One region of the Paenibacillus sp. RC334 genome, then DNA from elsewhere that is predicted to be linked to it. Evidence: riboswitches for the same ligand, from Rfam matches in the RefSeq annotation. Region 1 holds a riboswitch; the other holds the start of a gene.
The links. A riboswitch is a leader RNA that binds a small molecule or an ion and turns the genes downstream of it on or off. The one in region 1 is predicted to bind cyclic di-GMP.
Positions count from the first base shown of each region.

Region 2: linked by a shared signal. The riboswitch ahead of QMK20_RS01660 (transglutaminase family protein) and the one ahead of QMK20_RS05750 (glycosyl hydrolase) in region 1 are both predicted to bind cyclic di-GMP.

Region 1 covers NZ_CP125370.1:1,215,552-1,227,851, reverse strand. The annotation lists gene gmd (GDP-mannose 4,6-dehydratase) at 1-858, opposite strand, end outside; gene fcl (GDP-L-fucose synthase) at 879-1,817, opposite strand; gene QMK20_RS05780 (sugar transferase) at 1,849-2,547, opposite strand; gene QMK20_RS05775 (CpsD/CapB family tyrosine-protein kinase) at 2,634-3,320, opposite strand; gene QMK20_RS05770 (YveK family protein) at 3,301-4,050, opposite strand; gene QMK20_RS05765 (helix-turn-helix domain-containing protein) at 4,360-4,728, shown strand; gene QMK20_RS05760 (hypothetical protein) at 4,783-4,965, opposite strand; partial or broken gene QMK20_RS05755 (hypothetical protein) at 5,276-7,565, opposite strand; gene QMK20_RS05750 (glycosyl hydrolase) at 7,615-9,240, opposite strand; cyclic di-GMP riboswitch class I at 9,221-9,301, opposite strand; gene QMK20_RS05745 (sugar phosphate nucleotidyltransferase) at 9,468-10,844, opposite strand; gene QMK20_RS05740 (hypothetical protein) at 11,018-11,239, shown strand; gene QMK20_RS05735 (UDP-glucose dehydrogenase family protein) at 11,592-12,300, opposite strand, start outside.
Region 2 covers NZ_CP125370.1:346,317-358,616, reverse strand. The annotation lists gene QMK20_RS01685 (hypothetical protein) at 1-179, opposite strand, end outside; gene QMK20_RS01680 (hypothetical protein) at 151-330, opposite strand; gene QMK20_RS01675 (TIGR02328 family protein) at 314-721, opposite strand; gene QMK20_RS01670 (DUF445 domain-containing protein) at 763-2,019, opposite strand; gene QMK20_RS01665 (AraC family transcriptional regulator) at 2,742-3,629, shown strand; cyclic di-GMP riboswitch class I at 3,729-3,809, shown strand; cyclic di-GMP riboswitch class I at 3,852-3,933, shown strand; gene QMK20_RS01660 (transglutaminase family protein) at 3,947-4,753, shown strand; gene QMK20_RS01655 (collagen binding domain-containing protein) at 4,967-8,653, shown strand; gene QMK20_RS01650 (class D sortase) at 8,758-9,384, shown strand; gene QMK20_RS01645 (collagen binding domain-containing protein) at 9,599-12,300, shown strand, end outside.

The DNA.
Region 1 (12,300 bases):
ATCGCCGAGCAGTAGATCTACCTCTGCCGGACGGACGAACTGAGGATCAATGACGACATAATCCTCATAGTTCAGACCTGCATGGGAAAAGGCAATTTGCAGCAGTTCGCGGACGGAATGCATTTCTCCCGTTGAAATGACGTAATCATCCGGTTGATCCTGCTGGAGCATCATCCACATTGCCTTAACGTAATCCCCCGCAAAACCCCAGTCCCGCAGCGAATCCAGATTCCCCATGCGCAGCTCCTGCTGCAAACCCAGCTTGATACGGGCTACAGCGTCCGTCACTTTGCGTGTTACAAACTCCAGCCCACGGCGGGGCGATTCATGATTGAACAAAATGCCTGAGCATGCAAACATATCAAAGCTTTCGCGGTAGTTCACCGTGATCCAATGACCGTACACTTTGGCGACACCGTAAGGGCTGCGCGGGTAAAATGGGGTCGTTTCTGTCTGCGGCGTCTCCAACACCTTGCCGAACATCTCACTGCTCGACGCCTGATAAAAGCGCGTGTCCGGCTTGGCAATCCGTACCGCCTCCAGCATATTGGTGACGGATAGCGCTGTAATCTGCCCGGTAGCCAAGGGCTGCGGCCATGAGGCCGCGACGAAGGATTGGGCAGCCAGGTTATAGACCTCATCCGGGTCAGACTGACGCACGGCTTCGATGAGCGAAGCCAGATCGGTCATATCGCCGGAAAGCCAATGAATGTCATTCTGGATATGTGCCACATTTTCAAAGTTCGGCGTACTGGTGCGTCTGCGTACCCCGTACACCTCATAATCTTTGGACAGCAGCAACTCGGCCAGATAAGATCCGTCCTGTCCGGTAATCCCTGTGATCAGCGCTTTTTTCATTCCTATTCCTCCACCGTTTTTTATTGTTCAACCAGATCCAGACCTTGAAATGCCTGATACACAGACCTTAATCCCTCTTCCAGTGAAATACGCGCCGACCAGCCCAGCCCGGAAATTCGGGACACATCCACCAGCTTGCGCGGTGTGCCATCGGGAGCGGACGTGTTAAAGGTAATTTCCCCCTCATAACCGACGACTTCCTTCACCCGTTCAGCCAGCTCCCGGATGGAAATATCCTCCCCAACGCCGATGTTCACAATCTCATTTCCCTCATAGCTATTCATCAGGAACAGACAGGCTTCCGCCAAATCATCCGAATGAAGAAATTCACGGCGTGGTGTGCCGGAGCCCCATACTTCGACTGTCGGGGACTGATTCAGCTTGGCTTCGTGAAACTTGCGGATGAGCGCAGGCAGCACATGAGAGGTCTGGAGATCAAAATTGTCGCCTGGACCGTACAAATTCGTAGGCATCACCGAAATAAAACGGGTTCCATATTGACGGTTGTAGGACTGGCACATTTTAATCCCGGCGATTTTAGCGATAGCATAGGCTTCATTCGTAGGCTCCAGCTCACCTGTGAGCAGATATTCCTCCCGCAACGGCTGCGGGGCAAATTTGGGATAAATACAGGTCGACCCAAGAAATAGCAGCTTGCTTATATTCGTCCGGTATGCCGCGTCTATCACATTCGTCTGGATGAGCAGATTGTCACGGATAAAATCGGCCGGGTAATCGTTGTTCGCCAGAATCCCACCAACCTTGGCTGCTGCCAAAAACACATAGTCCACCGACTCAGTTTCGAAAAAGCGGTCTACAGCCTCCTTGTTGCGCAGATCCAGCTCGCTGCTTGTGCGAGTGATCAGGTTACGGTAGCCTGCTTTGCTCAATGCCCGAACAATGGCGGAACCCACCAGTCCGTTGTGCCCTGCTACATATATGTTGGAATGAAGATCCATGCTTTCCCCTACCCTTCCTGTTGGAGTGAATTTAATATGCATCGTTGGAGCCCAATAGCACCCGGAACGTTTTCAGCATGATGATAATATCCGTGCGTAAACTGCGTCTGGATATGTATTCCAGATCCAGCTCTACCATCTGGTTAAAGCTCAGATGATTACGACCGCTGACCTGCCATAGGCCGGTACAGCCTGGCGTAACCGTCAGACGCAGCTTATCCCTTACCGTATAATCATCGACTTCTCTGGGCAGCGGGGGTCTGGGCCCTACCAGACTCATCTGCCCACGTAGTACATTCAGCAGTTGCGGCAGCTCATCAATGCTCGTTCTGCGGAGGAAGCGCCCAATACGGGTGATGCGTGGATCATCCCGCATTTTGAACATTGCACCTTCGATTTCATTTTCCAGCAGCAGCGTGGACAATCTGTCCTCGGCATCGGACACCATGGAACGAAATTTGATCATGCGAAACGGCCGCTCATTTTTACCAATACGAACTTGATAAAATAACGCGCTTCCTCTCGGGTCCTCCAGCTTAATCAGCAAAATCACGAGCAGAAATACCGGGCACAGCACGATTAATCCAATGAACGACAGCATGATGTCCATACTTCGCTTCACGAACGGATATACGCTCAATCCTTGCCGACGTTCAAGCCCATGAGCGGCCGAATACACTTCCACTGATGTACTCAAAGCTTCGGCCTCGTTCGAGTGGGAAGAAGACACTGCTCATCACCTCAGTTTCCGATTGATAAGTATTATTTATTCATTGTTAAAAGAATTTTATTAACTCTCATTTCCCTCCTTTCTGTTCATGTCAGGTTGCGTTCCTCCATGCCGCGCTCCGCACGAGTATCCGACCGTTTCACGTTGTTGAGCACCACGCCCAAAATACGTGCCTTTACTCTTTCCAAATTGGCTTTCGCTTTCTTGACGAGATCCTTTTTGACCTTCCCTGCCTGCACCACCAAAATTACTCCGTCACACATGGCGCTTATAATGAGGCCATCTGGAAAGGACAACAATGGCGGCGTATCCATTAAAATCACATCATAATGCTCCTTCAGCTCAGACATTAGAGCGTTCATTCTGCGGGAACTGAGCATTTCGGACGGATTCGGCGGAGTCGGTCCGGCTGTAATGGTATACAGATGATCGATCCCTGTTTCCTGAACCACTTCCTGCCATGGCTGCTGGTTGGCAAGGACACGCGTCAGACCGGTATGGTTACGCAAGCCGAACATGTGGTGCAAGGAAGAGCGGCGCAAATCCATGTCCATGACCAGCACCTTTTTCCCCTCTTGCGCATACGTTACAGCCAAATTGCTAATCGTGACCGTCCTGCCTTCACCCGCCTGAGCTGATGCGACCATCATAACCTCAATCGGCTCATCTACAGAAGAAAACTGGATGTTCGTGCGAAGCATACGGTACTCCTCCGAAACAGGAGATTGGGCATGCAGGGATGTGACGAGCTGGTTATTGATTAATCGCGGCATATTGTCCTTCACCTACCTGTTTGGGAGTTGTAGCTGAACCGTCGGAGCGTTTGTCTTCTTTTTTCATTTTCGTAATCAGGGACAGGGTAGGCAGGCCGAGTTCTTTTTCAACATCCTCTTCATTTTTAAAGGTATCGTCCAGCACTTCCAGCAAAAACGCCAAGCCTATACCCAGCAACAAGGAGGCGGAAAAAGCAATAAGCATCTGTATAGCGGGATTACTGTTCACAGGAACAGCCGGTTCAGTCAGACTGGCTTCGCTTAGAATCGTGACGTTGTCCATTTTCATGATAGAGGGAATTTGTCGTTTGAATACTTTGGCTACCGCATTTACGGTTTTGACAGCCTTCGTATACGATAAATCACGGATTGTTAAATCCATGACCTGTGAATCACCTGCGGTATTTACTCTTAGTTTTTGCGTCAGAGCTGACGGAGTGACCTTGAGATCGGGGAAGCTGGCGACCACCTGGTCCATAATTGCCGAGGACATCATAATTTGCTTATAGGAGTTCGTTAAGGCTATATTCGTTTGAACGACACTGTAATCGACGACACCCGCACGATCCGGCCTTGGCGTCTGGTTGATAATAAGCTTCGCTGTCGCTTCATAAATCTGAGGGGTAAAATATACATTTTTCACACCCACCACAGCACATACCAACAATACGATACCGCTAATCAACCATATTCTTTTTTGGATCATACGAATGTACTCTTTCAGCTGCACAAGACCAGTCCTCTCTGATTGACTTGTTTTCGATGCAATGACGCTTGTACTGATCCTCTGCATAGCATGACCATATAATCTATAGTAAAATGTTGTATAATAGCGCATAGAGGGTCTAGCCAGCGAATAAGCACAAGTGCTAAACCATCGGTGGCCTCCCAGGGTATATGAACGATAACATATGGTTAAAACTATAAAATATAGATACGTTATGTATCTTACATAACTAATTTATGATACAAAACGTATCTTGTCAAGCGTAAACTTGCTTTTTTTCTTTCTCAACCTTGCATTCAGGAGGAATATCAGATGAATTATGGCACCCGCATCGCTGAATTACGGGAATATAAGGGATTAAAACAAGAGGAACTAGCACAATCCCTCGGAATTACGCGGGCGGCTCTTTCTCACTATGAAAAAAACCGGCGCAAGCCAGATTTTGAGATACTGACCAAGCTTGCAGACATTTTCGGGGTATCCATTGATTACTTGGTAGGACGCACTAGCCATCCGGCAGCAATTTTGGATTCAGCTGTGAGGGAATTTGTGGACCAGTTGGAGCTGTCCGATGAAGATATCCTGCAACGTTTTAATTTGACCATTGATGGACGAACTTTGTCTGAGGAAGAAGCCAAGCGTTTTATCGCGTTTGTCCGCATGGAACGAATGATGGAATAAAGAAGGGTGGGAGCCGGTTCACTCCTATTTTAAGCAGTACCGGCAACCGGTATTTTACAAGCTCTTATCCTTTCGGTCCTTGGTTCCGTCAGCTTCGCTCTGTAGACAATGCGGCATTGTGATGCCGCATTGAAGCAAAATATCCCGGATGTCCAAGTGGACGACAGGTTTGTCTGCTTTCCGTTCGTTGTTTCGTAGAAGAGGGTTGTCCATTCCTGATTCAGTCTCCTTGTTCATTCGGCACTTACCTCACTTTATCATTCTTGGTCACTGGAAAGAGAATCCCCACAAACCATGTATGTATAGTTATGAGCAAAACTATTATATATGAATACATACCTGTAATGTTGTCGTCTTATGGCGAGAAAATTAAAGGATTTTCGGATTTTCTTCTGAAATATACGCAATGAACTTCCAAATCAGAACCATTTACAGATAAAAAAGAACCTGTCAGGTCCTACTTTCTCCTGATAGGTTCTTTGGCATTCTATTTTCGGTTGCATGTAAGGTATTCTTCGACGCTGGTCCTACTCTGTATCTGTCCTGATTAAGCGACCTCGGCCGCCGGGGACACTTGGGTGCCCCCAGTCGCTCGGACTTTGTAAGCGTAGTGACTTCCGGCTTTCACCGTGTGGTCCGTATACGCGCTTCCCACTACTTCCGATGCAATCACCTGATACGCCCCGTTTGTCCCGTCCGCACGCAGTACATCATAGGCGGATACGCCTTCTGCCTGAAGCCAATTGATCTTTACCGCGCCTTCCTGAACAGAGGCGGCCTTCACCTCTGTAGGAGCCGAAGCTGCGGTCTGATCTGTACTTTTCAGTTCCAGAATGTATTGCACCGACTCTCCGGGACCCAGCTTTTCTTCAAAATCAAGGGCAGGCGAAGCCTTGAGTCCGGATATGGAACGCTGTGCCTGGCTGTACGTAGAGCCAGCTCCGAAGCGTTCACCCGTGTACAAACCGGCTTTCGGCATCGTCACCCGTACACGGATCGTCTGTGCTGTGGATTCAAAATTCACCAGGTTCACTAGCAATTTGTCCGAGGTGGCCCCACTGCCAGCCAGCGGTTTAAGCTTAGACGTATCCACTGTACGGACATAGACCATCTTATCCTTCGTTTCCTCCGGATTCAGGACCGTATAAGTCAATGGTTTCCCGTGTGTGGCATAAGCCAGACTCAAGCGTCTCATGATGTTTACACGGCTGTCCTGCCCTTGTCCGAACGGATAAATTTCCGTATTCGCCGGATTGTGATTTTGCAGGTCAAAGCCGGTTTTAAACAGCGTGTAGTCCTTATAAAAAGCAGCATGCTGGATAAACATATTGGCAAAACCGATCTGCGAACGCATAATCCGGTCGAATGCTGCTGCTTGTGGCTGACTGGCCCCGTAATCAGGGTTGTCCCGATGCGTATCGTTCGTACCAAACTCCGTATTCAGCATCTTCTTCTCCAGCCCATTGCTTGAACCGCCGAAGGTTTTCAGATTTTGAACGAAGCTGCCCCCGCCCTCTTCATTATACGATTCGCCGTAGGCGTGCCCGTTAGTCAGGTCGGTGACATCCTCCAGCTGTTTACGTTGTGCCGGGTCCCGCTCCCATCCATCCGGATCGCCGCATTTCAGCGTACCTCCGGTTTGGTTTTTACAAGCCTTGGTCGAATACGTCGGCCAGTAGGCCCAGCCCGGCGCTACCGTTTTGAGATGTGGCGCCAATTGCTTACCTTCCGTATTCAGCCACTTGGGCCACGGCCAGATTGACCGCTTTCGAGCGGTTAAACAATCCCGGTTCATTATCCACTTCATAATATTGCAGGTATGAACCATATTTTTTTACATAATCGCGCAATTTCTGCTTGGCCGTCTCCGGCAGGGAGCCGTCTTTTTGCAGCTTGATATCGCCCGTATATAAATACAAAGCCGACGATTGCATATTATACTGCTTCAACGTTTGGTAGTACTCTTCCACGTCTGTGCATGCCTTGTTCACATTACTAGCGCATGTGACTCTCATGACATTGCCGCTATATGCAATTCCCAGCCATTTGAGAACGTATGGTAAATGTTTTACTGCACCCTGATCATAATAAAATTCTTTATTGTTCACATTCGTTCCGGTCAGTATATATTTACCGTGTATCGGCTCAGTCGCAGGTGAAGCTAACGTCTCCAAGCTCAAGTCATCCCAAGTCCACCACACATTTTTATCTTCAGCAGAGGAGCAGTATAGGCAGCGCGCTGTCTTTAGCTTGAGTACGTTAACACCGCTTTGCAATTGCTCTTTGGGGATATACAGCTCGTAGTTGTTTTTGAAATTATATGCACTGCCTGTGCCGGAAACCCCGGCAATCTGAATGATACCGGACAGCTGATGATTTGAAAATACAGCCATTTGGGGAACGGCTTTGCCCGCATCCAAAATCCGTACACGGAATATCATCCCGTTGGGAGGAACCTGATCCAGCTTGTACTGGAGTGATAGTTCAGGATTCATGGACGCATTTAAACCGGGAGGAATATCTCCACTGCTGAGCAATACCGGAGCCGTTGTACTCTCTGCTATGGACATCGCTGACGATGCTCCTTTAGCAGACGACTCGGTGGAGGCCGCCGAAATATTGACATTGTCCTTACCGACCATACCTTTAAATTCTGCTGAAGAGTCATCCCGCTGACCGAGTTTCCATACCGGACTGGCCGCCGCTACTTTAATCGTCTGAAGTTCTTCACTCTTGGGAGGCGTATGAATAAACCAGGCGATCATCGCTATAGCTGCGACCCCCAGCAGCCCGGCCAATAATACTATATACCTTTGGGTCAACCATTTTTTCATCATTGTGCTCCACCCTCTCTCCTCAAAATTTTTGGCGGGGAAAGAGTATATATCAAGGAAGAAACAAAGCGTTGCCGGGAATTACCGCTTTCGCTTCATGCTGACTTTCCCACATCAGACGTGCCATTGCGTCGCCTTTTTCATCATAATATTCAACTTTCAAATCTGCCATTTTGCCTGCTTGCAAGGTAATGCTGTCCTTGCGTTCTGTCCAGCTTTGTTTGAACCAGCTATCAATAACCAGCTTGCCGTCTACCCATACACGAATGCCATCATCGGATATCGTGGTAAGCGTATAGGTCTCACTATATTGCGGCTTGATTTTGCCCGTCCAGCGGACCGAGAACTGATCAGCCTTCACCTCGGGATCAGGCGAGGCCGCACGCCAGTTATAATCCAGCTTACTGTCTGTACGAACCAAAACAGCGGTGCCGTCCAGATCCATGCTGTTAAAATATTCACCCCGCAGCCCGTTCACGTAGACCATATCCGGAACGGAAGGCGGGGCTGGTTTACTTACCACTGGCGGAGCCGGAGTTGGATCGTTTGGCCCCGTGTCCGGTACGGTCGGTAGCTCCGTCTCAGGTTCTTTCATCGCAGCTAACCCTTTTTTCACATCATCCCGCGTCAAGCTTGTCGAATCATTCATATAATCCTGAATCTGATCCGTCGTGTTATTTTCGGTCAGCATCTTGCCCCAGGTCATGGAATACACCCATTTTGGCTGAGCCTGCATCACCTCGGGACTGGGCACCTCACCGTGTTCCCCAATGGCAATCGGCTTATTCCGTGCCAGTCCGAGCAGTCCTTCGTAATGGCTTTGCTTAAAATCATGGTTGTAAATGTCTACAGCCAAAATATCCACTTTGTCATCCCCCGGATATTTCGGGGTATATGGAACAGTGTACGAATTAGGCGCGTTCGGACTCCATACCCACAGCAGATTGTTTAGTTGATGCGTGTTTACAAAACGGTCATACATGATATTCCAGAGCTGATTGAAATTGTTTTTGTTTCCCCACCAGAACCAGTCGCCGTTCATTTCGTGGTAAGGTCTCCATAATACTGGAACGCCTGCATCACGAAGCTGCTTTAACGATACAGCGACCTTATCCAGATCGGCAATGAGAAGATTATACTGCGTAGTACCCGGCGTCACGTATTTATTGAACTCCGCCTGGCTTACTTTCGCCTGCACATTGGCCCAAGTCAGTGGTTTACCCGGCAGCGGTTCATGATAAGTCATCGTAACCATTCCGCCAGCTCTACTCCAACGTATGGCGCTATCGATGACATTTTTACGTTGTGCTGCCTCCGTAGCGGCGGACTGGCCGGAGATGGCTCCCATCTCGTAGCCATGTACACCAGCATACGCCTTACTGATTTTCTGGACCTTGTTGCTTAATTCATCCGGACTTTCCAAATAATCATGTTGACCTGTGACCATCTTTTTTCCCGAGATGCTGATCAAATAGTTGTATAGTTCACGGGCCTCAGCAGAAGCGTCCGAATTAACAGGCTGTAATGTGGCAGCATTCGCCACGGACAGAGATTCACCAAAACCGGCGGGCAACAAGGAAAAAAGCATAACAACGGGGAGTACACTGCGTATCAATCGATACACAGGGGTAAAATAGGGGCTCACTCTCGCTCTTCCTTTCGGTAGCCAGGCTGCCATCCTCACGGAAGGCCCTTTAGCTTTGCGTACCTGCCTTTCAACAGGGCTGCGTTTATCGTGGAAGGAGTTTGGATTCCTTCTTACCCTAAGTATCGACTTTTTTTTACCAAAATTTAATAGGTCATGTTCATGAATTTACAGATTTTCGCGTATTTTCGACAGTTCGGGCTAAAAAACTTCATAAATGAGTCCTTTTTTATCTTCCAGGATGGTTGCAAGATGCTCATTTATGAAATAAACTGGTGACGGGAAATTTCATCCCAGTCCATGCAAAAACGGACAATATCCTCTTCGATCAACTCAGAACCTGTCTGTACCTCGATCAATTCCACATCGGTCACGGCTAAAATGCTATGCTTCGTCCCTTCTGGAATGCGAACCACATCACCAGCCTTCACCTTATGCAGCTTTTCATTCAAAATAATTTCCGCTTCACCGCTAATAATGGTCCAAATTTCACTCCGTTTGAAATGAAGTTGGTAGCTGATATTTTTGCCTTGCAGCACACGGATTCGCTTGGTCAATACCTCGTTGCCCTCGTCATACTTCACATAATCCACTACCCGATAATGACCCCAACGGCGCTCTTCGTACATTGGACGCTGATTATGAGCCTTGAGCACTTCCTTGATGCGCGGACTTTCCGCCTTATTGGTCACAAGGATGCCATCCGGGCTGGCAGCTACGATCAGATCATTCGTTCCGATGATCGCCACGGGGATATCCAGTTCGTTGATAAGGCTCGTATTGACGCAATCCTCCGTTACTACGCCTCTGCCCACTTGCTGATGGGACATTTCTTCCGTTAAGGTGTTCCAGGTACCTAAATCCTTCCAGAATCCATCATATGGAAGAACAACGATATCCTTCTCCTTCTCGACTACCTCATAGTCAAAGCTGATTTTTTCCAGAGAAGAATATTGCTTTTGCATTTCTTCATAGTTCAACGGCAATCCTTTGGATGCCAAGATATCGAGCAAGTAACCCAATTTGAATGCAAAAACCCCGCAGTTCCATAGAGCATTGCGTTCCATCAGACGCTCCGCCTGCTCCCGGTCGGGTTTCTCTTGAAAATGGCTCACTTTGCGGTAGCCTGTGCTACCTTGTGTGGCATCATTTTTAGGTATAATGTAACCATATTTCTCAGAAGGATAGGAAGGGACAACCCCGATTAACGCAAGCTTGCCTTCACTCTCCTGAAGAGTATGTTCCAACTGGGCAACTGTAGCAAAGAAAGCATCCTCTACATAGGGATCTACCGGCAATATAGCAACGATTTCATCGGGCGAAACACCCACGATGGAATATAGATAAGTGGCTGTTAACGCAATCGCGGGAAAAGTATCTCTTCGTTCCGGCTCAACAATGATGCGCGTATCCTGCCCAACCTGACTCTGAATCATTTCAACCTGCGCTCTCCCTGTTGCAATAAACGAGGATTCGGACAAGCCGTTATCCCCCAGTTGTCTCCACACCCGCTGCACCATAGATTCCGAATTACCCTCCGGACTCTCCAGCACCTTCAAAAATTGTTTGGAACGGGAATCGTTGGACAAAGGCCATAATCTCTTACCGGAACCACCAGACAAAAGTACGAGCTTCATAACTCTCCACTTCCTCTCTAATTTGGGTAGGTGATCGGATGGGCAAGGTCGAGTAGCCCGCTACGGGATGGATTTGATCTTACGATCGCTGTTGCCGTGGGATTCTTTGGATTGTGTAAGACATTTAGATGTAAGAATCCCACTAAGCTAATGCTTCCGATGCGAGCTTTCCTTTGGAAAGCTTTCAGGCGAACGCTCCGCTTCTCCAGCTTCAAATCCATCCCTGCGCTACTCAAATATGCATCATGCCAATCATACCGTTTATTGCAAAAAGCACGACCGGACGATTCATGTCCGGTCAGCCTGTAAAGACGCTCGCGCGCTTGCCTGCCGTGCTTGCAGGCTTCAAGTATCAGTCGGCCCTGCCACGCCCTTGCTCGGAAGGAGCAGCATAGCGCAATCGCATGGCAGCCTTGCTCCGAAGGAGCGGTGCGGCGCAGCCGCATGGCGCCTTAATCCGAAGGAGCGGTACCACCCGCGCCGCTCCTTCGGATACGCCCTTCCTACCTCCCCCCATAAGGTGGAGGTTAAAAATTGTGACTCCACGGCGGAAAGCAGCGAAGCGGGCAGAATTGTTCTGAAGAAGCGGCAGCGTTTGCCTTTATCCCCGGATTTTAACCTTTGAATGTTTTACACAATCAAGAAAATCCGGGGGTAACAGCAATCGGAAGAACAATCTGCACGCGTAGCGTCTCCAAAACCACCACAGTCACTTTTTAATGTTTCACTTTTAAATCCGTCACTTTTTTAAGCTTCCACCTTATCCCGATTCCACCCACTCATCCGCGGACGACCCACGGAATAGTATTCCAGCCCCGAGCCTTGAATCTGCTCCTCCGTAAATACGTTACGACCGTCAATCAGGACTGGCTTGTGCAGAATGGAAGACAATTGTAAGAGATTGACGTTTTTGAACTCTTCCCAATCGGTCAGCAGGCAGACCGCGTCGCTTCCCTCGGCAGCTTGCTGCGGGGAGGAGCACCATACAATATTCGGATGATCCACGCGCTCCTTGAATTTTTCCATTGCAATCGGATCATACAGCTTCACAATAGCACCTGCCTGAACCAGCGTTTCAACGATTTCCAGTGCCGGAGCCTCGCGGATATCGTCTGTATTCGGCTTGAAGGCCAAGCCCCAAATGCCAATCGGCACGCCGTGCAGCTGACCCAGCGATTCACGCAGCTTGGATACGATCATGAAACGCTGGTCAGTGTTAACCTCGACCACCGATTTTAACAGCTTAAATTCATAATCCACATTACCCGCAATTTGGATGAGCGCATTCGTGTCTTTCGGGAAGCAAGAACCACCGTACCCGATCCCAGCTTGCAGGAAAGAGGACCCGATTCGTTTGTCCATCCCCATACCGTCAGCCACACAGGTAACATCCGCGCCTACCTTTTCGCAAATATTGGCGATTTCGTTGATAAACGAGATTTTGGTCGCCAGAAAT
Region 2 (12,300 bases), 870 kb from region 1:
TATGCAGTAGAATCAGGTGAATGCAAAGCAGCATTCCATTTTCCTGGAACACGAATCCACTGCTGCTCCTTCGCTGGTAAGGATTTTAAAAGATCCGGTTTTGATAGATTTCCTGCATAAAATCCCCATTCTCCCTTTAACGGAATAGTCTCACGGCCCTGCAAATCCCAGCCCCGCAAGTCCAATACTCCTTTTTTTGGCCTCAGGATACTCCTGTCCTTGATAATAATGAAACCACAGCATACGGAAACCAGTGATCACAAGCACAAATAACAACGTAATCAGGAATATTTTTCGTTTAGTCATCATGTTTTTATACATTCGATCCATTTCTTAAATTTCCTGTACCGTGCTCCACGATCAGAATACCCTTGGAGGCCAGATTATCCAGGCATTCCTGCATATAAGCATCGTCATGCTCCGCATACGCGCCGACAGCTTCCAGTTCCTCGCCAAGCCCTGTCGCCCACGGTTCGCACTGCTTGCCGCGATACAACGGCTGCTCCCATAGCGGATCAACGTTGTAACCGCGACTTTTCATTTCGTCCATGATGAGCTTATGGTAGCGGACGAGCAGCATCGGGTGATAGTCGAACACATAATTAACCGTAGCATGTCGCTTTTCCCACCCGTTCCCACGCAGTGCACAGCACTCGCGGTGTTGCCCCAGCAGTTGCGGCCGCGGCAGCTTGTCGATCAACTCTTCGTGCCAAAGTCTCATGCTTCCACAACCTTATCTGTAGCATTTTCTTCTCTAATGAATCAACCGATCAGCATACGGGCACCTGTCAGGACAATACCGATCAGGAAGCCCGTAACCGCGCCGTTAATACGTATCCACTGCAAGTCCTGCCCCAGCTTGTCCTCCATCAGAGCAATCAGGGAATCGTTATCCATTTTATCTACATTTTCGCGTACCAGATTACCAATCCGACTGTGGTTGGCTTCCACCAGCCCGGTAATGCCTGCCACAATTCTAGAATTGATCTTGTCCAGCAGCTCGGTATTCCCTCTCAAATCAGCCAGCATCCGATCCAGTAGCGGCAAAATATAGGTCGGCACATAGCTGCTATCTTCCATATAGCCCAATAAACGTACGCGTAGCTCTTCCATCTTATGAAGCACCGACGCATCGCCTTCCCAGGTACCCACGAGGTTGTTTTTCCAGCTGTTCAATCCTTCCTGAACCGTATCTTTCGTCGCCAGACGGGTCAGCTGTGTTTTCAGACCATCCAGCACGGCCTGACGGCGTGGATGTTCTTCCCTTTGCAGCTCCGCAACCTGATCCAGCAGGAAATGGCGAATCATTTCACCCATGCGCTCTTCGTTCAGATAGCCAAGGAACGCATTCAGGGCGAATTGCATCAGCCCGCTCACTTGCAAACCGCTAATAGCCTGCATTCCCAAGGTACCCAGCGTGTAGCCCGTTTCCGGCTTCAAAAGCCAGGATTCAGCCTGCTCCAGCGAGTAATCCAGCGCGCGGCGGTCATAGCCCTTCTCACTGGTTTGACGGGCAAACGCCTCCAGCAGCGGTCCAGCGTCGAAGTCTGTCACCTGCCGCTTGATCTCGGCCGCAATTACCGGGGCCAGCTCCGCAAGCGGAAGCGACCGGACCAGTCGTTTGGCGAGAACATCTATGGATGCGGCCGCTTCCGGCGTGCGCAAGCCCTTTTCCACACCATCCAGCATCAAATCGGCCAGCCGGATATCGGCAATTTTAGATGCGATACTGTCTTTGTTAAGCAAGTTATTTTCCACCGTACTCACCAAGGTACTCGTTAGCTTGTCCCTGTTCTTGGGAAGAAGCGCCGTGTGTGGAATCGGAATGCCCAGCGGGTGACGGAACAATGCGGTGACGGCGAACCAGTCTGCCAGTCCTCCGACAAGTCCTGCCTCGAAAGCACCTGCTAACAACCGAGCCCAGCCATATTGCTGAAAAGGCAACATAGCTGCAAAGCCCGCTCCCAGAATAACGAGCGACCAAGCCGCTGCTGTTTTCGTATTTTTTGGTTTTCCCATCCTATAATCCTCCAAACTGACTGTCGAGTAAGTGAAGCCCTATATCTGTATTACCCATCATATCATTGCCTGTATGAATTCCAAAGCTAACGGCACTCTATTTCCTATTATATTAGAACACACCGGAGCAGAAAATCACGCAAATAAGTGAATACACTCTTTGTGTAATTTTGTACTTTTATGCTGTTATTTATCATATGATTTGCATATATTTACAGTACACTAATCAGCATAAAAAGAGTTCATATATCTCCCTCGTGCACCTACATATTTGTGAACAAAATCACAACATTGGACCCAATCTAATTTTCTTCACGATAAGCCTAATGAACTATTTCGATAGAACAAAGACCCATTTTTTTCAAAACGAAAGGATATGTGCGTTGGAAGGTGGAATGGGCATAGAATACCTTTAGCATCCTGTCCTGGATTTTATTCCAGAATTGAATTGAACCCATGGCATCTCCGAATTTTTTCAACATGATTTAACTTTTTCATATGGATGAATGAGTTAAAAATATGGAGGAAACGAGGCTGTTTTCACCATATTAGTACACCTGAATTCGAATGGAAAATAATTCAAAATATTATTCGCTACATGCATTTATGTGATGTGATAAAATAAATCGTATTAATAGGAAATCATGTGTAAACCACCATTTTATTTGTTAAACAAACAGTGATTAGCTTGATAAATTTGCTCTTTTGTAAAGGAATTGGACATGACAACAGACCAAAAAAACAACGGAAACGGGACCCCTTGGAGCAGCGATCCAGTCGTCATTGCATGTACTCCCTCCGCTTTTGCCAAGCGATCCCTTTTTTATATACAGGAAATAGGCTATTTCAAAAAAACATCTGTTTATGCCATGGAACGGAAGGAACTCACCTCGTTTCTGCTCGTTTTTACGTTATCAGGACAAGGGGAATTACTGTACCGGGAGAAAAAATACATATTGAAGCCTCATGATATGTTTTTCGTTAATTGTGAGGAATTCGTACAGTACAGCACCGCTGGTCATGAAGCATGGGAGTTTATCAGTGTAAATGTGTACGGCAATCTGATCGACAATTTCTACGAACAATTTGCCAAGCACAACAAGCCTGTAATATCACTCAACGATCCATGCACCATATTGGACAAGCTGCATTCCCTGTTATGCGTACAATCTGACAGAACTCTTTCTGCTGAGCTGCTTACATCCAGACTCATTGGTGAGTTGCTGACGTATATTTTGCAGCACCCCTATGATCATCCGTATGTAAACCAGGATACGATCACCGAGATACGCAAGGTTCAGCAATATTTGGATCGATCCTACAGTGAACGAATTACGCTGGATTCGCTGGCAGACATGTTTGAGTTAAACAAATTCAATCTCGCTAAAAACTTCAAGAAACAGATCGGATTTTCTCCTATCGATTATCTCATTAATGTCCGCATCACAGCGGCTCAAGGCTGGCTTAAAACCAGTGACGAATCCATTGTGGATATCGCACGGTTTGTAGGTATTCCCAACACCAGCCATTTTATCAACCTGTTCAAGGAACATGTCGGAGAAACCCCACATTCCTTCCGCAAAAAATGGGGGAATCGAACCAAACTATAAACTCATCTATCAGATGACTTTGTCGAAAAACAGAGAAAATCTAAGATTGTGCTTGCCTAATCAGAAGCCCAACTGATAGAATGATAGATATAGACTGTTCAGGATAAATGGCAAACCTGTCGAAAGGCAGGGACGCAAAGCTACAGGGCCTTCTTTTTAAGATGGCAGCCAGCTACCGGTTGGAGAGGCTTTTTGTCGTGTCTTTTTTTCCTGAAAAACTTTATACGATAATAGCAAACCTGTCGAAAGGCAGGGACGCAAAGCTATAGGGCCTTCTTTTTAAGATGGTAGCCTGGCCGCCGAAAGGAAGTTTTTCTATGAGGAAAATGTCATTTTTTTTAATAATTTTAGTTTTTTTGTTATCCATCCCCCTACATACGACAGCGTTTGCTGCCGAAAGTCAGGCATGGCTGAATCAAAACAACGTAAACCACGGTATTGTTAGTATACGTTATCCTGTCAAGTCCAATGTCAAAACCAAGATCGTAATTACCAAGGATGCGGAGAAATACTCTTATTATCTGAATTCGAGCAAATCTGAGGAAGCATTCGCTCTTCAAATGGGCAATGGCAATTATAACATTCGTTTATTGGAACAGCTAACTGGCAATCAGTATAAAGTGATAGGTGAAGAAACGGTCCAGTTAAATTTGAATGACAGTAAAACCATATACCTCAATTCTATTCAAAATATTGACTGGAGCGATACGAATCAGGCGATTCGGAAAGCCAAGGAATTAACCAAGGGTGCAACGACAGATGATGAAAAGGTGAAACGTATTTACGAGTATGTCATTAGTCATATTAAATACGATTCCAACCAGCCTTTCAACCTATCAACAGACTACCTTCCACAAATTGATCGTACAATAGTTTCGCAAAAAGACATTTGCTATGGATACGCTTCACTGTTCGCCGCCATGCTTCGAAGTGTGGATGTTCCAACGAAGCTGGTTATGGGTGAATCCTCCTATGTGAAAACTTACCACGCCTGGAATGAAGTCAATATCAACAATCAATGGGTTATCATTGACACTACAGTAGATGCCGCTCTAAAAAGCGGAAAACAGAAGTTTGCAATGGCCAAAGAACCCTCCAAATATACAAAAACAAAACAATATTAATTTTTTTTGTAGAAAGCCCTGATCACTGCGATCAGGGCTTTTTTCTATTCTTGTTGAGAAATTGTTGAGATAAGGAAGGTATTGTATATCTAGTCAGTCATTTAAAAACTAAGATGTTGAATATACTATTTCCGGGACAAGAAAGAGGGGGGAACCAAATCCGCCCGGGTACTTTCCATAATATTATGATGAATAGGAGACTTACTTAAGAGTATGAGAACAAAAATAAATGTAACGATCATTGTGCTATTGCTTATTTTCCAAAGCTTTTTTAGTGCAGCGCTGGCTTACGCAGACACTTCGACCGCGGCTGTACCAGAAAGCGCTGTAAGCGATCCTGCGAATACAGTTATGGAAGATGTATACGGTATTCCGAACCCTGAACCATTAGAGGCACCTCCCAGCATAGCTCCCATGATTCAGGCAGCAGCCAGCTCAGTTCAAGCAGACAATATTTTAACCAAGCTGATCTTGACGGATGAAACCGGCCGTATCATTGATGCTGTGGATAATCCTGGCGTACGTGTGGACATTGGCGCAGCAGTCCAGCTGAGCTATGAATGGGAGATTCCGGACAATCAGTATAAAGAAGGCGATACCTTCACCTTTAACTTACCGGAACAATTTGAAATTTACACAGATATCTCGTCTCCGTTGATTTCAACAGATGGAGAGGTTGGTACTTTTACGGTAGATCGCCAAGGGAAAGTCATTATGACCTTTAACGATTACGTAGAGAATCATTCCAACGTAAGCGGAAAACTGCAAGTAAAAACCGAGTTCAGTAAGGAAGTTGCAAAAGGCAGCACAGAAGTCATTATTGCGACTCCAATTAAGATCGGGGTTCAAACATCCATCGTCAACATCAAACCCGTGTCCGGTCCCCCAATAAGTAAACAAGGAAAAGCTAACGGCAAAAACAAGATTGACTGGACCATTAATGTGAATACACAATTGGACACCGTAAAGAATGCGATCGTAACAGACCCGACTCCTCAAGGGCTGGAGCTGTTGCGAGACTCCTTCCAACTGTATAATCTGCAAGTCAATATTGACGGCTCGACGGTAGTTAAGGACCCAATCAGTGGGGACAAGTATACGCTCGAACCAGATCAAGCCGGTACGGGCTTTGTTATTCGTTTTAAAGACGAGAGCATTAGCCAAGCCTATCAGATTCAGTATTCCACAGATATTACAAGTGACGAAACCCGTTTCTCCAACACAGCTACTTTTTCGGGAGACTCTATGAATGGTGTCTCTGCTAACGCTACCGTGCAGGTTGATCGCGGAGAATTTTTGTCCAAGAAGGTGGAAAGTTACGACCCTGTTACACAAACGGTATCTTGGGTGATCAAGTACAACTTCAGCGAAAAGAAAATACCTGCCGACAAAGCCTTGTTAAGTGATCGGTTCAACAACAGTCAGGTATGGCTTCCCGATTCACTTGAAATATACAAAGACGATACTCAAGAGGTGCTTCCATCCTCAGAATATACCGTCTCCCCGGTTACGAATGATTTGGACAGCAACGGCTTTGATCTCCAATTCAACTCCGATGTGGATACTGCCTATACCATTCGTTATCAAACGAAAGCCAAAGAACGTGTATATCAAGATGATAAGGTAACGAACCGTGTGACTTCAGGTGGAGTCTCTAAGGATGCCACCGCACAACTTAAAAGTGGAATTATTATTAAAGAATCCAAGGAGCCAAACTACAACGCAAAATTCATACCTTGGGTTATTACCATCAATGAAGATCAATATACTATGAACGATATCGTCATCAAGGATGTATTTCCCAACGATGGCCTGGCCTTGTTGCCGAACACTTTGAAAATCCAATCCGCTGACGGAAAAACGGAACTTCAAGCCCCTGCAGATTATGAGCTTATTCCGTTATCACAGGATTATAAACAAGGGTTTAATATCATTTTCCATGCACCAATTCAAGATACTTATACGATCAAATATTCAACCACATTCAATAATGACTGGAAGAAAGATACGACGAAGCCAGAGTTCTGGAATAAATCCGTCATTGAATGGCAGCAGGACGGAGATTCAAAATCTGCAGAAGCAGATGCGCGGCTCTTTCCGGATATCATGACACAACAAAATGGAGCCAAGCAAGGAAGCTACAATGCCAGCTCCAAGCACATCACATGGGACATTAAGGCCAACTATAACCGTAAGACCCTGAAACAACCGGAAATAAAAGATCCATTGCTGCAAGGTCAGAAGCTACTGCCAAACTCCGTTAAAGTGTACGACATGACACTGAATGGATCGAGGAACGGCGTGGAAAAGGGCTCCGAATTACCAGCAGACCAGTACACACTTATTCTTCCATCCGAACAAAATGGCAACACGTTGCGTATCCAATTTAAAAATCAGATTCAAACCCCATATTGGATTACGTTCCAAACCACGCTGGAAGGAGAACTTATTGAAAAAGAAATCCGCAATAAGGCCCTTTTTCTGGATGGAGAAAATATAATCTCAGAATGGTCAGCCCAAGTAACCTTACCTCACGGTGGAGAATATGTTTCTAAAAGCGGCAGCCAGAACGGGAATAAAATTAACTGGCAAATCCGTATAAACGAAGGACAGTCTCAAGTAACAAATGCCAAAATTGTGGATCATCCCAGCAGCAATCAGATTCTGATCGAGAATTCCTTTCATCTGTATTCAACTGTGGTGTCTGAAAACGGGAAGGTTACCAAGAGTACAGAACTAACCAGGGATCGTGATTACAAGCTCATTTTCAAGCCAGATGCTCAAGGTCAGGAAACTTTTGAGCTTGCTTTCACGAAGGAGATCTCCTCCGCCTTTATCCTGGAATATCAAGCGTTCATTGATGCAGCTGACAAAGAAAAGGTGAGCAACAAAGTAACCTTTGAAGGGGATCGCTTAACGACAGAACAGAAGGAGACGAATCAAGAAATTATTGTGCGGACTTCTTCCGGCTCCAGTTCAGGCAGCGGTATTAAAGAAAGCCTCGAAATTACAAAGGTTGATCAAGATGAGCCTGATAAGGTACTGCCCGGAGCAAAATTCGCGCTCTATGATAAAGCGGAGAAAAGAGCCCCAATCATTCAAACTACCAATGCGGAAGGGAAAATTGTGTTTTCTGCATTGCTCCATGATGATTACATCTTGGAAGAGCTTGTAGCTCCCCAAGGCTATAAAATAATGGATAGTAAGCTTGAAATCAAAATAGACGATACGATCAAACAAAGCGCGGGCATAAAGAAGGTTGTGGTAACCAACCAAAAAGAAAACAACACAGATCCAGGTACACCTACCAATCCGGGTACACCTGGTACACCTACTAATCCGGGCACGCCTGGTACACCTACCAATCCAGGTACGCCTGGTACGCCTACTAATCCAGGTACGTCTACCGGCTCAGGATCAGGCAAAAAACGCGACAAGGAGCCTGAAACAACAACTACGCCGTCTATATCCGTTCCTTTAGTGGACAATAAAGAACAGACTGTGGATGGTGAGAGCCCAGTAACTGTGGATGATGTGAACCCGGTATTAGATAGCATCGTGCCTGAATCTACACCTGACAAAAAACAGACGGATGATGATGGGGGCCTGCCAACGGGTGGCATTGTGCCTGAATCTACACCTGCACCGAAAGCAAAACCGAAATTACCAATCATTAAACCTAATAAGGAACCTAATCCTCCCGTGGAAAGTGATGACGACTCTCTGCCTCGTGGTGGAATCAAAGTTCCTGCTGATGTACCGAAAGATCCGAATGTTTCACCATTGGCAAATAAATTGCCACAAACAGGAGAAAACAGCCCTGCTCCCTTCTATTTAACAGGTCTAGCTATGATCATTTGTGGCGCGTATCTGAAATATAGACGGATGGGCAAAAAATAAAAATAATCATACCCTCCCTTTCTCAGACTACACTATATGGGAAAGGGAGGATTTTTAAAATCAGTATGTGATACACCTTACATAAGTTAGGGAGGTTTTTTAGATTGCGTAAGCTATCATACTTGTTCATCGCCTTGGGAATACTCATTATTTTGTTTCCTAAAGCCAATGAATGGAACGAAGATCGGAAGCAGAGCGAGCTTTTGAAAGAGGCAGAAGTACTGAACCCTAGCATTATCGACGGCTATAAGCGCTTGTCCAGCAAGCTTGCAGAAAACACGAGCATCGAAACCACACGAGGTCCTTCGGTACCCGCAAATGAAACAGGTCCTAAGCAACTCCCCATTGCCACCATTAGCATTAATCGCATTGATTTGAAGCTTCCTGTGCTGGAGGGTGCAACTCGGGATAATATGAAGCACGCATCTGTACATATGTCGGAAACGGCAGCTCTGGGTCAGACAGGAAACGCCGCCATAGCAGCCCACCGTGCGCGTACAGCAGGACGTTTATTTAATCGGCTGAACGAGGTAAAGATTGGAGATAAAATCATGATTAATACCAAGGGTGAACAATATAGTTATACAGTCTATAAAATTTCGATTGTCGCTCCTACAGACGTCTCCGTTCTGAAAAGCTTTGAAAATCAAAAGCTGCTCACATTAATTACATGTGACCCTCTTGTAAATCCGACACATCGCCTCATTGTTCAGGCCCGACAAAGCACCTAAAGCTGGATCTGTTCGCCATATCCGAACACCCTTTGCTACTCAGATTTACTTAATTTGCAGCGTAGGGGGTATCTCTATTTCATTGGACAGACTCTTAGTCCGTTGAATATATTACTTCCGGGAAAGAAGGAGGGATGCTATAAACGCCCGGACATGAATACAATATACAGTAATCTTTATACAGTAATCTTTAGAAAGGAGACTTAAATAGAGTATGAGAAAAAAATGGAATGTAATGATTATTGCATTATTACTCATTTTACAAAGCTTTTTTGGTATCACCCAAGCTTATGCTCAAATCCCTGCCCCGGATCAGCCGGAGATTGCCGGAACCGAGGCAGGGCAAACCGTTACAAATGATGTATATGATATCGTAGTACCCGAAACAGAACCAGTCATAGAACCAGAACAGCAGAAGCCTCCTTCCCTACCAGCTCCTGTTGTTCAGGCAGCGGCCACCACGAATTCTGAAGAAGCTGCTCAAGCAAGTATTTTAACGAAACTTACCCTGACCGATGCGACTGGTCAAGTGATTGATGCGGTATACAATCCCGATAGCCGCTTGGACATTGACGATGCAGTCCATCTCATTTATGACTGGGAGCTTCCCAACAATACGTACAAAGCCGGAGACACTTTTACTTTTCAATTGCCCGAGCAATTTGAAATCTACACAGATATCTCCTCTCCTTTGGTTACGACAGATGGAAATGTTGGCCATTTCACGGTAGACCGCCAAGGCAAAGTGGTCATGACTTTTAACGATTACGTGGAGAGCCATTCCAATGTCAGCGGAAAACTGGAGGTTAAGACCGAGTTCAGCAAGCAAATAGAAAAAGGCAGTACAGAGGTCATTATCGCCATCCCGATCAAGGGTGGCGTACAAACAGCAGTCGTAAATATCAAGCCTGCGGCAGGCTCTTCCCTGGATAAGCAAGGGAAAGCCAATGGAACCCATCAGATTGATTGGACGATTGACGTAAATAAACAATTGGATACGGTTCAACATGCTGTAGTCACCGACCCGACTCCCCAAGGATTGGAGCTGGTGAGGGATTCTATCCGGTTATACCATTTACAAATCAACGTGGATGGTTCAACCTTGCTGCGTGATCCGGTGGATAAGGATAAGTATACGCTGGAAGCCGATTCGGCTGGTACCGGCTTCATCATCCGTTTTAAAGATGAAAACATCCGCAGCGCATACCGAATCCAATACTCCACTAACATCACCAGCGAAGAATCCCGTTTTTCCAACACAGCCACTTTTTCAGGCAGCAATACGAAAGACGCTTCTGCAACAGCTACAGTAACCGTTCAACGCGGCGAATTTTTGTCCAAAAAAATGGAGCAATACGACCCGGTTACTCAAACGGTATCCTGGGCGATCAAGTATAATTTTGGCGAAAAGAAAATTCCCGCCGGGAAAGCTGTGTTAGCTGACCGTTTCAACAAAAGCCAGCAGCTCGTGGCCGGTTCACTTAAAGTGTACAAAGGAGCTACTTCTGAGGAACTTTCTTCCTCCGAATATACCGTCTCACTGGTTAGCAATGAAACGGCCAACGGCTTCGATTTACGCTTCAACTCCGATGTGGAGGAAGCATACACGATCCGTTATCAAACCAAGGCGGTAGATCGTGTACTTAAAAATGAACGGATAACGAATACCGTAACGTCTGATGGAGTAACCAAAGATACCACCACTGAGCTAAAAAGCGGGGTCATTGTCAAAGGCTTCAAGGAACCGAACTACAACACAAAAACGATTCCCTGGGTTATTGCCATCAATACGGATAAATACACGATGAATCAGGTTGTGATCAACGATACGTTTCCGAATGGCGGTCTGGCTCTCTTACCAGATACATTAAAGATCCAAAGCGCGGACGGAAAATCAACGCTAACATCACCAGCAGATTATGAACTGATTCCTTTATCGCAAGACTATAAGCAAGGATTCACGATACGTTTCCATAAAACGATCCAGGACGCGTATACCATCAGCTATTCAACAACATTTAACAATGAATGGAAAAAGGATACGAGCAAGCCGGAGTTCTGGAATAAAGCTTCCATCTCATGGGTGCAAAATGGAACGCCCTACTCTGCTGAAGCCGAAGCCCGGCTATGGCCTGACAATCTGACACAGCAGAACGGTGCCAAGCAAGGAAGCTATAACGCTACCTCCAAGCACATCACATGGGACATCTTGACGAACTATAACCGTAAAACCCTGAATCAGGCTGAAATAAAGGATACGCTACAGCAAGGTCAGAAGCTGGTTCCCGGCTCTGCCAAAGTGTATGACATGACACTGCTTGGATGGTGGAATGGTGTGGAAAAGGGAGCTGAACTGTCGGCAGACCAATACACCCTTGTTCTTCCCACCGCTGATAACGGCAATGAGCTGCGTATCCGTTTTAATGAACAGATCAACACTCCCTACTGGATCACTTTCCAGACCACATTAGAGGGAGAGCTTATTGATAAAGAAATCAACAATAAGGCTCTGCTGATGGATGGAAAAAACATGATCTCTGAGTGGGCAGCCAAAGTAACTGTGCCTCATGGGGGAGAATACGTTACAAAAGCCGGTAGCCAGAATGGTAATAAGATTGACTGGCAGATCCGGATCAATGAAGGGCAATCTTATGTCTCCAACGCCAAAATCGTGGATACACCCAGCAGCAATCAAATCCTGATTGAAGATTCCTTTCATTTGTATTCCACCAAAGTATCAGCCAACGGAGAAGCTGCCAAAGACACTGAATTAGTCAAAGATCAGGATTATAAGCTGAAAATTACGACAAACGATCAAGGTCAGCAATCCTTTGAGCTTGGCTTCACACAGGCCATTTCATCCGGCTATATTTTGGAATATCAATCTTTTATTCAAGCGGATGATAAAGCGAAAGT